3 regions of the Yimella sp. NH-Cas1 genome follow, and region 2 is predicted to be linked to each of the others. Evidence: riboswitches for the same ligand, from Rfam matches in the RefSeq annotation. Region 2 holds a riboswitch; each other region holds the start of a gene.

Region 1 (3,268 bases), 1.0 Mb from region 2:
TGCGCACGAACAGTGCCGCGACCGACCGGCGCGCGCAGGCACCACGGGCGTAGCCGAGTCGGGCCGCCTGCGCCTCTCGGGTGCGGGTGAGCGTGGCCCCGAGCACGAAGATCAGCCGGTACATCGCGCCGGCCAGATCGAGCATCACCTCCGGCACCCGCAACCGCCGCAACGATTCGAAGACGTCGACGATCGGGGTGGTCGAGGCGAGCAGCAACACCGCTGCGCTGCAACCGAATGCGCGTGATCCGATGAGCACGGCCGACGACACGCTGCGTTCGTCGACGGCCAACGGCCCGGCGGTGAGCACCGGGTGCGGCACCGTGCCGACCGACACGACCACGCCGACCAGCCCGATGAGGGTGAAGATCAGCGGGCCGGTCCAGGCCGCCACGAAGGTACGCCACGGCACCCGCGCCCAGGCCACCGCGGCAAGCAGCGCGAACAACCCGATGCCGATCGGCACGACGGGTGCCGTGGCCGACACCGCCACCAGCAGCAGCCCGCCCGACAAAACGGCCTTTTCCGCCACCGAGCGCGCACGCCAGCGGTTGGTCCAGGCCGCGTCGTCGAGGGCGAACCTCGTCACGCGCGTTTGCCCTTGCGCCGCTCGTGCAGCTTGCCCACGACGAACCCGAGCACGATGCCGCCGAGGGCGGCCTGCATCGCGAACAGCCCCGATTCCACCTCGCCGCCGGGGATGCGGAACGGCAGCTCGAACCACGGTCGGTAACCGCTGCTCTCGATCGCGGCACCGGCCGCGGCGTCGGTGCCGCCCTGGTCGCCGTGGCCGGCTCCGAGCATGAGTGCGACGACGAAGATCGCCACCACGGTGAGCACGATCGCCACCGTCACCAGATGCTTACGCACGACCCGCCACCTCCGGCTCGGCCGCGGGCTGTTCGGCGGCCGGCGCGAACACCGTCCGCAGCTGCTCGGGCGCCCAGTCGCGCAGCGCCCGGAACAACAGCACGCCCACGAGTCCTTCGATCACCGCGAGCGGCACCTGGGTGAGCGCGAAGATCGCGAGGAAGCGACCGAACGCGCCGACGATGCCCGACCCCGGGTCGGGGTGGGCCAGCGCGAGCTGCGCCGAGGTGACGACGTACGTCGACAGGTTGGCGAGCGCCACACCGGTGAAGATCGCGATCCACGGGTGCACGCGGCGCAGCACCCGGAAGCACAGGTAGCCGATCCAGGGTCCTGCGATGGCCATCGAGAAGACGTTCGCGCCGAGCGTGGTGATGCCGCCGTGCGACAGCAGCAGCGCCTGGAAGATCAGCACGACCGTGCCGAGCGCGGCCATCACCGGCGGCCGGAAGATGATCGCGCCGACACCGGTGCCGGTGGGGTGCGACGAGCTGCCGGTCACCGATGGCAGCTTGATCGCCGACATCAGGAAGGTGAACGCGCCCGACGCCGCGAGCAGCAGTTTCGATTCGGGGTCGTCGTCGACGATCTGTCTGATCCGGCGGACGCCGTGCACGACGAAGGGCGCGGACGCAGCGGTCCACGCAAGACAGTGAAGGGGTGGCAGGAAGCCGTCGGCGATGTGCAAAGCACCGCACCTCTCTCGGGATGACGCGTCCCGACGAAGAACTGCCGGCGGGGAGTTCCTGACTCGCAGCGTTGGCTGCTCACAGTGGCGCGACCGTCCCCGACTTCCACGGGGTTCCTCGATCCGTCCGGCAATGGACGTTCCGGAGGCTACCCGACGGCGGGTCGGGTGCGGCGACTGGAGTAGAGGTGCGACTCGACGAACTCCTGCGCGGCGAGCGCCCGCCCGACGATGATGACGGCGGCCTGCCGCAGCCCGTGGGCCTCCACCTGGTCGGCGATATCAGCGAGCGTGCCTCGCAGCACCAGTTCGTGCGGACCGCTCACCTGCGAGCCGACGACCACCGGGCAATCGGCGCCGTAGTGCGGCACGAGTTCGTCGGCCAGCCGGCGCACGTGTCGGATCGCGAGGTGCAGCACCAGGGTGGCGCCGGTGGCGGCGAAGTTCGCGAGCGCCTCCCCCTCGGGCATCTTCGTCGAATCCCGTTGTGCCCGAGTCAGCACCACCGACTGCGCCACCTCGGGCACGGTGAGTTCGCGGCCGACCACGGCTGCCGTTGCGGCGTACGCCGAGACGCCCGGCGTGATCTGCCAAGGCACCCCCGCCGCATCGAGCCGGCGGGTCTGCTCGGCGACGGCCGAGTAGATCGTGGGGTCGCCCGAACACAACCGCGCGACGTCCTTGCCCGCGGCATGCGCCCGCACCATCACCGCGATGATGTCGTCGAGGTCGAGGTGTTGGGTGTCGACCAGCTCGGCATCCGGCGGGCAGTGCGAGAGCACCTCGTCGTCGAGGTACGTGCCGGCGTACAGGCACACCGTGCACTGCCCGAGCAGGTTCGCAGCACGCAGCGTGATGAGGTCGGCGGCGCCGGGGCCGGCGCCGATGAAGTGGACGGTCATGGGGTCTCCTTGGGCTTGCCGGCGCTCCATTGCACGACCGGCCGGGCCGGCGTCCACGACAGGTGGCGGCCGAGGGGGCGGGCGAGTTCAACGCTGATGCGGGTGAGTTCGCCGCCGTAGTTGCCGGCGGCCGCGACGAGGATCTGCTCGGTGTCGAGGGTGACCGCATGGGCCACGAAGCGGCCCCCTCCGCGCAGCCGCCGCCATCCTCGTTCGAGAAGGTCGGCGGTGAGTCCGCCGCCGACGAAGATCGCATCGGGCGTCTCGAGCTCGTCGAGTGCGTCGGCCGACCGGGCCTCCACCACCTCCAGCAGATCGTCGACGCCGAGGCGAACACTGTTGCGGCGCAGCCGTTCTGCGCGCTCGGGGTGCTGCTCGACGCTGACACACCGGGCGTCGCGGCCGGCGAGGCACCATTCGATGCCCACGCTGCCCGAACCGGCACCGAGATCCCACAACAGCGCGCCGGGCGTCGGTCGCAGGTGGCCGACGGCCGAGGCCCGCAGGTCGCGTTTGGTGATCTGGCCGTCGTGCTCGAAGCAGACCTCGGCGCGCCCCGGCGCCGGCCCGTCGAGGACGGCGTCGGTCGGCACCGCCACCGTGCACAGCACCAGATCGGGGGTGCGTTCGCCGTCCCAACGGCCGGCGGTCGCCGTCCGGCACCCCTCGTCGGCGCCACCGAGATGCCACCACGCGGTCATCGCCGCGTCGGGACAACCGGCGTCGACGAGCAGGTCGGCGAGCGCCGCCGGGGTGGTGCCGTCGGAGCAGAGCACGATCAATCGGGCGCCCGGCGCGAGGCGCCGCC
Region 2 (3,268 bases):
GCTCCACCGTCCGAGGAGGTCGGACCGTCGGTGACAACCGGCGGACCGGTGACGATCGACGTGGTCGAGGACATGGTCGAGGACGTGGTCGCAGTACCGGCCGAGGTCGTCGTCGTGCTGGATGTCGTGCTGGACGTCGTGGTGGACGTCGTGGTGGATGTCGAGCTCGACGGGCTCGAGGTCGAACTCGGCGAAGCCGTAGCCGTGGGAGACGAGGTCGGGTTCGTTCCGCAGTCCAGTGCCGCGACACCGGCGGAGCCGCCCGCAATGGTCCGGACGTAGGGCGTGAGGGTGAGCGCAAGCATCGCCTGCGGGGTCGCGCGCGTCTCCTGGTCGGTGACCACCGCGCGGGAGCCGGCGGCGATCTTCGCATCGAAGGCCGGCTTGTCGTAGGCGATCGCACCGCGCAGCGCAGCGGGCGCCGAGCAGCCGAACTGGAGCGTCTTCACGAAGGCGGTCGCCTTCGCCGCGTTGTCGGTGCGGCCGGCCAGGGTGAAGGCCACGGCGGCAAGTCCGGCGCTGTTGGAGTTGGGGCTCTCGGTCGAGGTGCCACCGCGCACTCCACCCGATGCAACCTGCTGCGTGGCCAGGTAGCCGGCGGCCTTCGACACCGCGGTCGTGCGGCCGTTGGCCGCGAGAGCCTGCACGGCGAACGAGGTCACGTCGGAGTCACTGGTGCACTTCGCTGCGCCGAGTTCGAGACGGAAGCCACCGTCGGCGCACTGCTGCGCGACCAGGAAGTCGATCGCCTTGGTCGGGACCGTCTCACCGGAACGCTTGAGCGCGATCAAGGCCCACGACTGGCCGATCGTGTTGGAGTAATCGCCGTACTCGGACTTGTCGCTGAAACGACCCGCGGCGGTCTGCATGCTCCTGAGCTTGGTCAGCAGGGCGCCGGAGGGACGGCCGGTGGCCTGCAGCATCACGACCTGCTTGGCAAGGGACCCGGCATACGCCTCGGAACCGGCTCCGTAGTACGAGGTGCCGTTGGCGACCAACCAGTCGGCGGTCTTGGAGATCTGCGCCGTGCCGGTGCCGGTACCGGCAACACCGAGCAGAGCGTCGATCGTGAGGCCGTAGTCCGGGTAGCTCTCGCCACCGAACTCGGCGTTCAGGTAGTTGCCCTTCGCGGCGAGCTGGCCCACCACGAAGGCGGACGCGGCGTCATCAGGGGTGGTGGCGGCGTGGGCCGGCGCGACGGCGAGCGCAAATGCGGCAAGGGTCGCGGTGCCCGCGAAACCCGCACGGGCGGTGGTGAGGAGAGTCATGGTTCCTTCTTCCAGACGGCCCTGGGCGCGGGCCGCCGAAAGAGGTTCGGCGCTCGCCCGTAGACCTCGACGGGGATGTGAGCTGACATCGGCTAAGGAGCTCCGGCTCGTTCCTCGTTGCCGAGGAACCTACGGTTGCGGGTCAGCGCCGGACTTGGACCGGCTTTCCCCTCACTGATGCGCAGCATCATTCTACTCGCCCGTGCCGAGCCCATGAACCACCCTGCACATCGCGAACTCAGGGGCGGGTGCGCAACACGTCCCAGATCTGGCGGGCAGCCGGCACCGCAGCTCGCGCTGCGAGACCGCCTTGTTCGATCATGACCACCACGACGTACTGCTTGCCGCTCCTGGTCTTCGGGCCGTACGAGGCGAACCACGCGGTGGCGTCCTTTCCGTACACCTCACCGGTGCCGGTCTTGCCCGAGATGGGGTAGTCGTCGGGGAAATCGACGAACGCCGGGTGCGCGGTGCCGGTCGGTTCGGTGACGACGCGACGCAACCCGTCGGTGAGAACCGTCTGAGCGGCGGCCGACAACACGAGCCGCCCGTTGGCGACCGGCGAGATCCGTGAGGCGGCAGAACCGTCCGAGGTGCGTGTGGCCGCGGCGACCTGCGGCTGCCAGATGGTGCCGCCGTTCGCGACGGCTGCATACCCGACCGCCAGCTGCAGCGGCGAGACGAGCATGTCTCCTTGTCCGATCGAGAGGTTCACCGCGTCGCCGGCCTGCCATTGATAGCCGTAGGAGCAGTTCTCCTGCGCCAACTGCTTGAAGTACTCCGCCTGCTTCGTGTCAGAGACCTCGGGGTAGCCGCTCTTGGCCCGGCGACACATCGATGCCTTCGTGGTGTTCCAACGCTCGAGCTTCCATGCGCGGCTGGGGACATTGCCCGCCACTTCACCGGGCAGGTCGATGCCCGTGCGTCGGCCGAAGCCGAACTGCTTCGCCATCTGCGAGTACGGGCCGGTCTTGCTCACGTCGCCCTTCAGGCCTCCCTCGGAGATCCAACGGGCGAACGCCCAGCGATAGAACACCGTGTCGCACGACACCTGCAGAGCCGCCGGCATGTCGATGACGCCGAAGGCGGCCGACTCGTAGTTCTTGAAGACCCGGCTGCCGACCGTTATCTGCGAGGAGCACTCGTACCGCCCCTTCGGGTCGACGCCGGACGCGATGGCCGCCGGCATGGTGACCACCTTGAACGTGGACGCCGGTGGTTGCAGAGTTCCGATCACCCGATTGGTCAGCGGATTGTGTGCCTTCGGATCGCTGAGCTTGCGGTACTGCGCCGCGGTGATGCCCCCGGTCCACACGAGTGGGTCGTACGTCGGGTTGCTGGCCATCGCGACCACAGCCCCGGAGGACGCGTCCAGGACCACAGCCGCTCCCCCGGTCACCGGTCGTTTCGCCGTGCGCAACCGACCGATCGTCTCGGCGAGTGCGGACTCGGCGGCCCGTTGCACCGGCACGTCAAGGTGCGTCAGGACGTCCTGGCCACCGACGGCCGGGGTGGTGCTCACCGTCCTGACCGGCAGTCCGCGCGCGTCGACAGCCAGCACGGTGCGTCCGGAGGTGCCGCGCAGCACCTTGTCGTAGCTGGACTCCAGTCCGCTGCGGCCGAGCAGGTCGGCGGCGTTGAGCGACGAATCACGTTGCAGGTCCGCGGCATTGGTGCGTCCGAGGTAGCCGATCACCTGAGCGGCATTCACTGCCGACGGTGCCGGGAACCGGCGTACCTGCTGCTGACGCACAGCCAGTCCCGGGAAGTCCTCCGGACGCTCGAGCAGTGTCATCGACAGCCCGGGGTCGACGTTGCTCAGCACGGGTATCGGCTCGACGGGGCTGCCGGAGAAGCACACCGGTGCCGGCGGGGCGTCCTTGGTGCCGCACGCCTTGGTGCGCCCGAGCATCTCCTCGACGTCACCGCCGATCAGGCGCTGGACGCGAGTGAGGACCGCGCGCCCACCGTCCCGGCTCTCGGCGAGGGTCGTCGGGTCC
Region 3 (3,268 bases), 990 kb from region 2:
ATGACCGTGCACGGTGATCCAGGGCACGACGTGACCGTCGGCCAGCCGGTGTTCGGCGAGCGCCACCTTCGACTCGGCCGACCCGACGAACCCGACCGGCATGCCGACGATCGCTGCCGGTCGCGGCCCGCCGTCGTGCAGCCACTCGAGCACGTGGAACAACGCGGTCGGCGCATTGCCGATGGCGACGACGGCGCCGTCGAGTCGGTTGCCCCACAGCGACACCGCAGCGGCCGCGCGGGTGGTGCTCCACCGCCCCGCGAGAGCCGGCACCCGCTCGTCACGCAGGGTGCACACCACCTCGTTGTCGGCGGGCAGGCGGGTGCGGGTGATGCCGGAGGCGAGCATCACGGAGTCGGTGAAGATCGGTGCGCCGGCGCGCAGCGCGTCGCGGGCGGCGCGCACGACGTCGTCGTGGGCGGCCACGCACTCGGCCACCGCGGGGTCACCGGCCGCGTGCACCACCCGCGCGACGACCGGCTCGGTCTGCGCCGGGAACGCCGACAGGTCGGCGAGGTCGCGGATCATCGCGAACGACCGGCGGTAGATCTCCGGTCCGTCGGTGAGGTAGTCATACCGGCGCGCCGGCGGAAGTGACTGCGGATCAGGCAAATCGAGGTTCACGGCAGGATCTCCTGGACGGTTCGGGGCGCGATCACGAGGCGGTGCTCACCGGCGGGTCGGCCACAGGCGCGCTCGCACCCGACGACGTGGGTGCGCGGACTGTCGATCGGCAGCGAGCGCGCCGCGGCGGTAGTGAGCGCGATGGTGGGTGTGTCGGTGCGACGGCACCACGGCGCGCCGACGCATGCGGACAGGGTGGCCCACGGTGAGTGCGCCGCGACCGCGAAACCACCGGCCTCGAACACGTCGAGATCGATGTCGTCGGTGCGCACGACGATCGACCGCCACGGCGTCACCACAACTTCCTCGGCAGCGCTTTGCAGCAGATCAATCTGCTCGATCGTGAGCATTCCCAAGGGAACTCCGAGCACGAAGGCGCCGTGACGTGCACCGTCCGGCGTGTGGCGACCAGGGGTCGGTGGCGGCGCGGCGTCGATGTTCATGGGGGCAAGGCCGGCGAACACCGGCGACTCGGGCGGCAGGTCGCGCACGTTCCAGTGCGATTCGTCGTCGCGGGCCCGCAGGAAGCACCGAGCACGGTCGAGCATGGCTGCGACGGCGTCCTCGGGTGCGCAGTCGACGCCCATGCCTCCGACGAGTAGCCGGCCGCTGGTCTCCGACAGCCGCTGGAACGCGACGTCGTAGGGCTCGCCGAGCACCTGCCCCTCGCGACCGGCCACGGCGAACAGCCAGCGCCCGGAAAGCCCGGCGAGCAGCGGGTCGGCGATCAGCGCCGCATCGAGTGCGGCGACCAGTGGCGGCAGCGTCTCGTCGAACGGGTCGGCGATGACGTTGCGCACCCGCTCGTGACTCGCCGATGGCAACAAACCGGTCGCCTCGATCTGCGAAATCAGCTGAGGTATCAACGGATTCGGCAACGAACGCAACTGCAGGTTGCCTCGTGACGTGAGCTGCACGAAGGGCGCGCCGTGCTGCTTGCTGATGTCGCCAAGCCGATGCAGCGTGGCGGTCGACAGCCGTCCACCGGGCAGGCGGAGACGTACCAGGGCGCCGTCGTCGGCGAGGTGCGGACGCAGCAGGCCGGGGCAGCGGTCGGCGCCGGAGCGATCGGTGGGCACGGTCACGCGGTGGAGGATACGCAGGTCGACCGCCGCGACCGTCGGGGTAGGGTCGTCTCGGCCCCAGCAGACGGAACCCGGTGCGAATCCGGGACGGTCCCGCCACTGTGAACCCCGAAGGGTGAGTCAGGAACGCCTGCGGAGCCGGCCGATCCGATCGTGATCGGTCCCGATCGTTCCGGGGCGCGGACCCCGCGAAGGAGTTTCGCCGATGGCGCGTATCGCCCTGCTGTCCACGTCCGACACCGATCTGCTGAGCGCGCGCGCCAGCGGCTCCGAGTTCGCCTGGGCCAACCCCGCCCGCACCCCGATCGGCCCCGCGGTCGAGGGCGCCGACATCGTGATCGCCCGCATCCTCGGCAGTCCCGACGACGTCGCCGACGAGATCCGGGCGCTCGGCGAACGGGTGCCGCTGATCGTGCTCGGCGGCGAACTCACCCCGAACGCCGCGATGATGCAGCTGTCGCGCCGGGTGCCCGCCGGAGTCGTCAACGAGGTGCACCGCTACCTGGTCAACGGCGGCCCCGACAACCTCACCAACCTGCACGCGTTCCTGTCCGACACCCTGCTGCTCACCGGCGACGAGTTCGCCGCGCCGCAGGAGCTGCCGACCTGGGGTGTGCTCGATCGCCTTGCGGCACGGGAGGATTCGGGCGCTCCGCGGGTAGGGGTGCTCTTCTACCGGGCGCAGTACGCCGCCGGAAACACCGACTACGCCCACGCGCTCTGCGACGCCATCGACGCCGCGGGCGGGGTGGGGGTGCCGATCCACGCCGCGTCGTTGCGCGACGCACCGGACGATCTGCTCGCCGAGCTCGGCACGCTCGACGCCCTGGTCACGACGGTGCTGGCGGCCGGAGGCACCAAGCCGGCGCACGCCCAGGCGGGCGGCGAGGACGAGACCTGGGACGTGCGTCCGCTGGCCGCTCTCGACATCCCGATCATCCAAGGGCTGTGCCTCACCTGGAGCCGCGAGGTGTGGGCGGCCTCCGACGACGGCATGTCGCCGCTCGACGTCGCCACCCAGGTGGCCGTGCCCGAGTTCGACGGACGCCTGATCACGGTTCCGTTCTCGTTCAAGGAGATCGACGCCGACGGGCTGCCCGCCTACGTCGCCGACCCGGAGCGCTGCGCACGGGTGGCCGGCATCGCGGTGAAGCACGCGCGCCTGCGGCACACCCCACCGGAGCAGCGCCGCATCGCGGTCATGCTGTCGGCCTACCCGACCAAGCACTCCCGCATCGGCAACGCGGTCGGGCTCGACACCCCGGTGTCGACGATCCGGTTGCTGAGGGCCATGCGCGAGGCGGGTTACGACCTCGGCCCGCGCGGCGCGCTGCCCGGGCTCGACGACGTGGACCCGGTCGACGGCGAAGCGCTCGACACCACCGCCGGCAACGCGCTCATCCACGCGCTGATCGCGGCCGGCGGACAAGACCCCGACTGGCTCACCCAGGAGCAGGTGAGCAGCGCACAGGTGCGCATCCCGGCCACTCGCTACCGCAGCTGGTTCGAGACGCTTCCGGCCGCCCTGCGGGAGTCGATGACGGACACCTGGGGCGAGG

The links. A riboswitch is a leader RNA that binds a small molecule or an ion and turns the genes downstream of it on or off. The one in region 2 is predicted to bind cobalamin.
Region 1: linked by a shared signal. The riboswitch ahead of MF407_RS14180 (energy-coupling factor ABC transporter permease) and the one ahead of MF407_RS09260 (prenyltransferase/squalene oxidase repeat-containing protein) in region 2 are both predicted to bind cobalamin.
Region 3: linked by a shared signal. The riboswitch ahead of cobN (cobaltochelatase subunit CobN) and the one ahead of MF407_RS09260 (prenyltransferase/squalene oxidase repeat-containing protein) in region 2 are both predicted to bind cobalamin.

Annotation. Positions count from the first base shown of each region.
Region 1 is NZ_JAKSGG010000003.1:2,872,603-2,875,870, forward strand. It holds gene cbiQ (cobalt ECF transporter T component CbiQ) at 1-589, opposite strand, end outside; gene MF407_RS14175 (energy-coupling factor ABC transporter substrate-binding protein) at 586-870, opposite strand; gene MF407_RS14180 (energy-coupling factor ABC transporter permease) at 863-1,558, opposite strand; cobalamin riboswitch at 1,590-1,731, opposite strand; gene cobM (precorrin-4 C(11)-methyltransferase) at 1,708-2,460, opposite strand; gene cbiE (precorrin-6y C5,15-methyltransferase (decarboxylating) subunit CbiE) at 2,457-3,268, opposite strand, start outside.
Region 2 is NZ_JAKSGG010000003.1:1,864,119-1,867,386, forward strand. It holds gene MF407_RS09260 (prenyltransferase/squalene oxidase repeat-containing protein) at 1-1,268, opposite strand, end outside; cobalamin riboswitch at 1,345-1,469, opposite strand; gene mrdA (penicillin-binding protein 2) at 1,507-3,268, opposite strand, start outside.
Region 3 is NZ_JAKSGG010000003.1:2,856,844-2,860,111, reverse strand. It holds gene MF407_RS14105 (precorrin-8X methylmutase) at 1-624, opposite strand, end outside; gene MF407_RS14100 (cobalamin biosynthesis protein CobG) at 621-1,709, opposite strand; cobalamin riboswitch at 1,731-1,858, shown strand; gene cobN (cobaltochelatase subunit CobN) at 1,915-3,268, shown strand, end outside.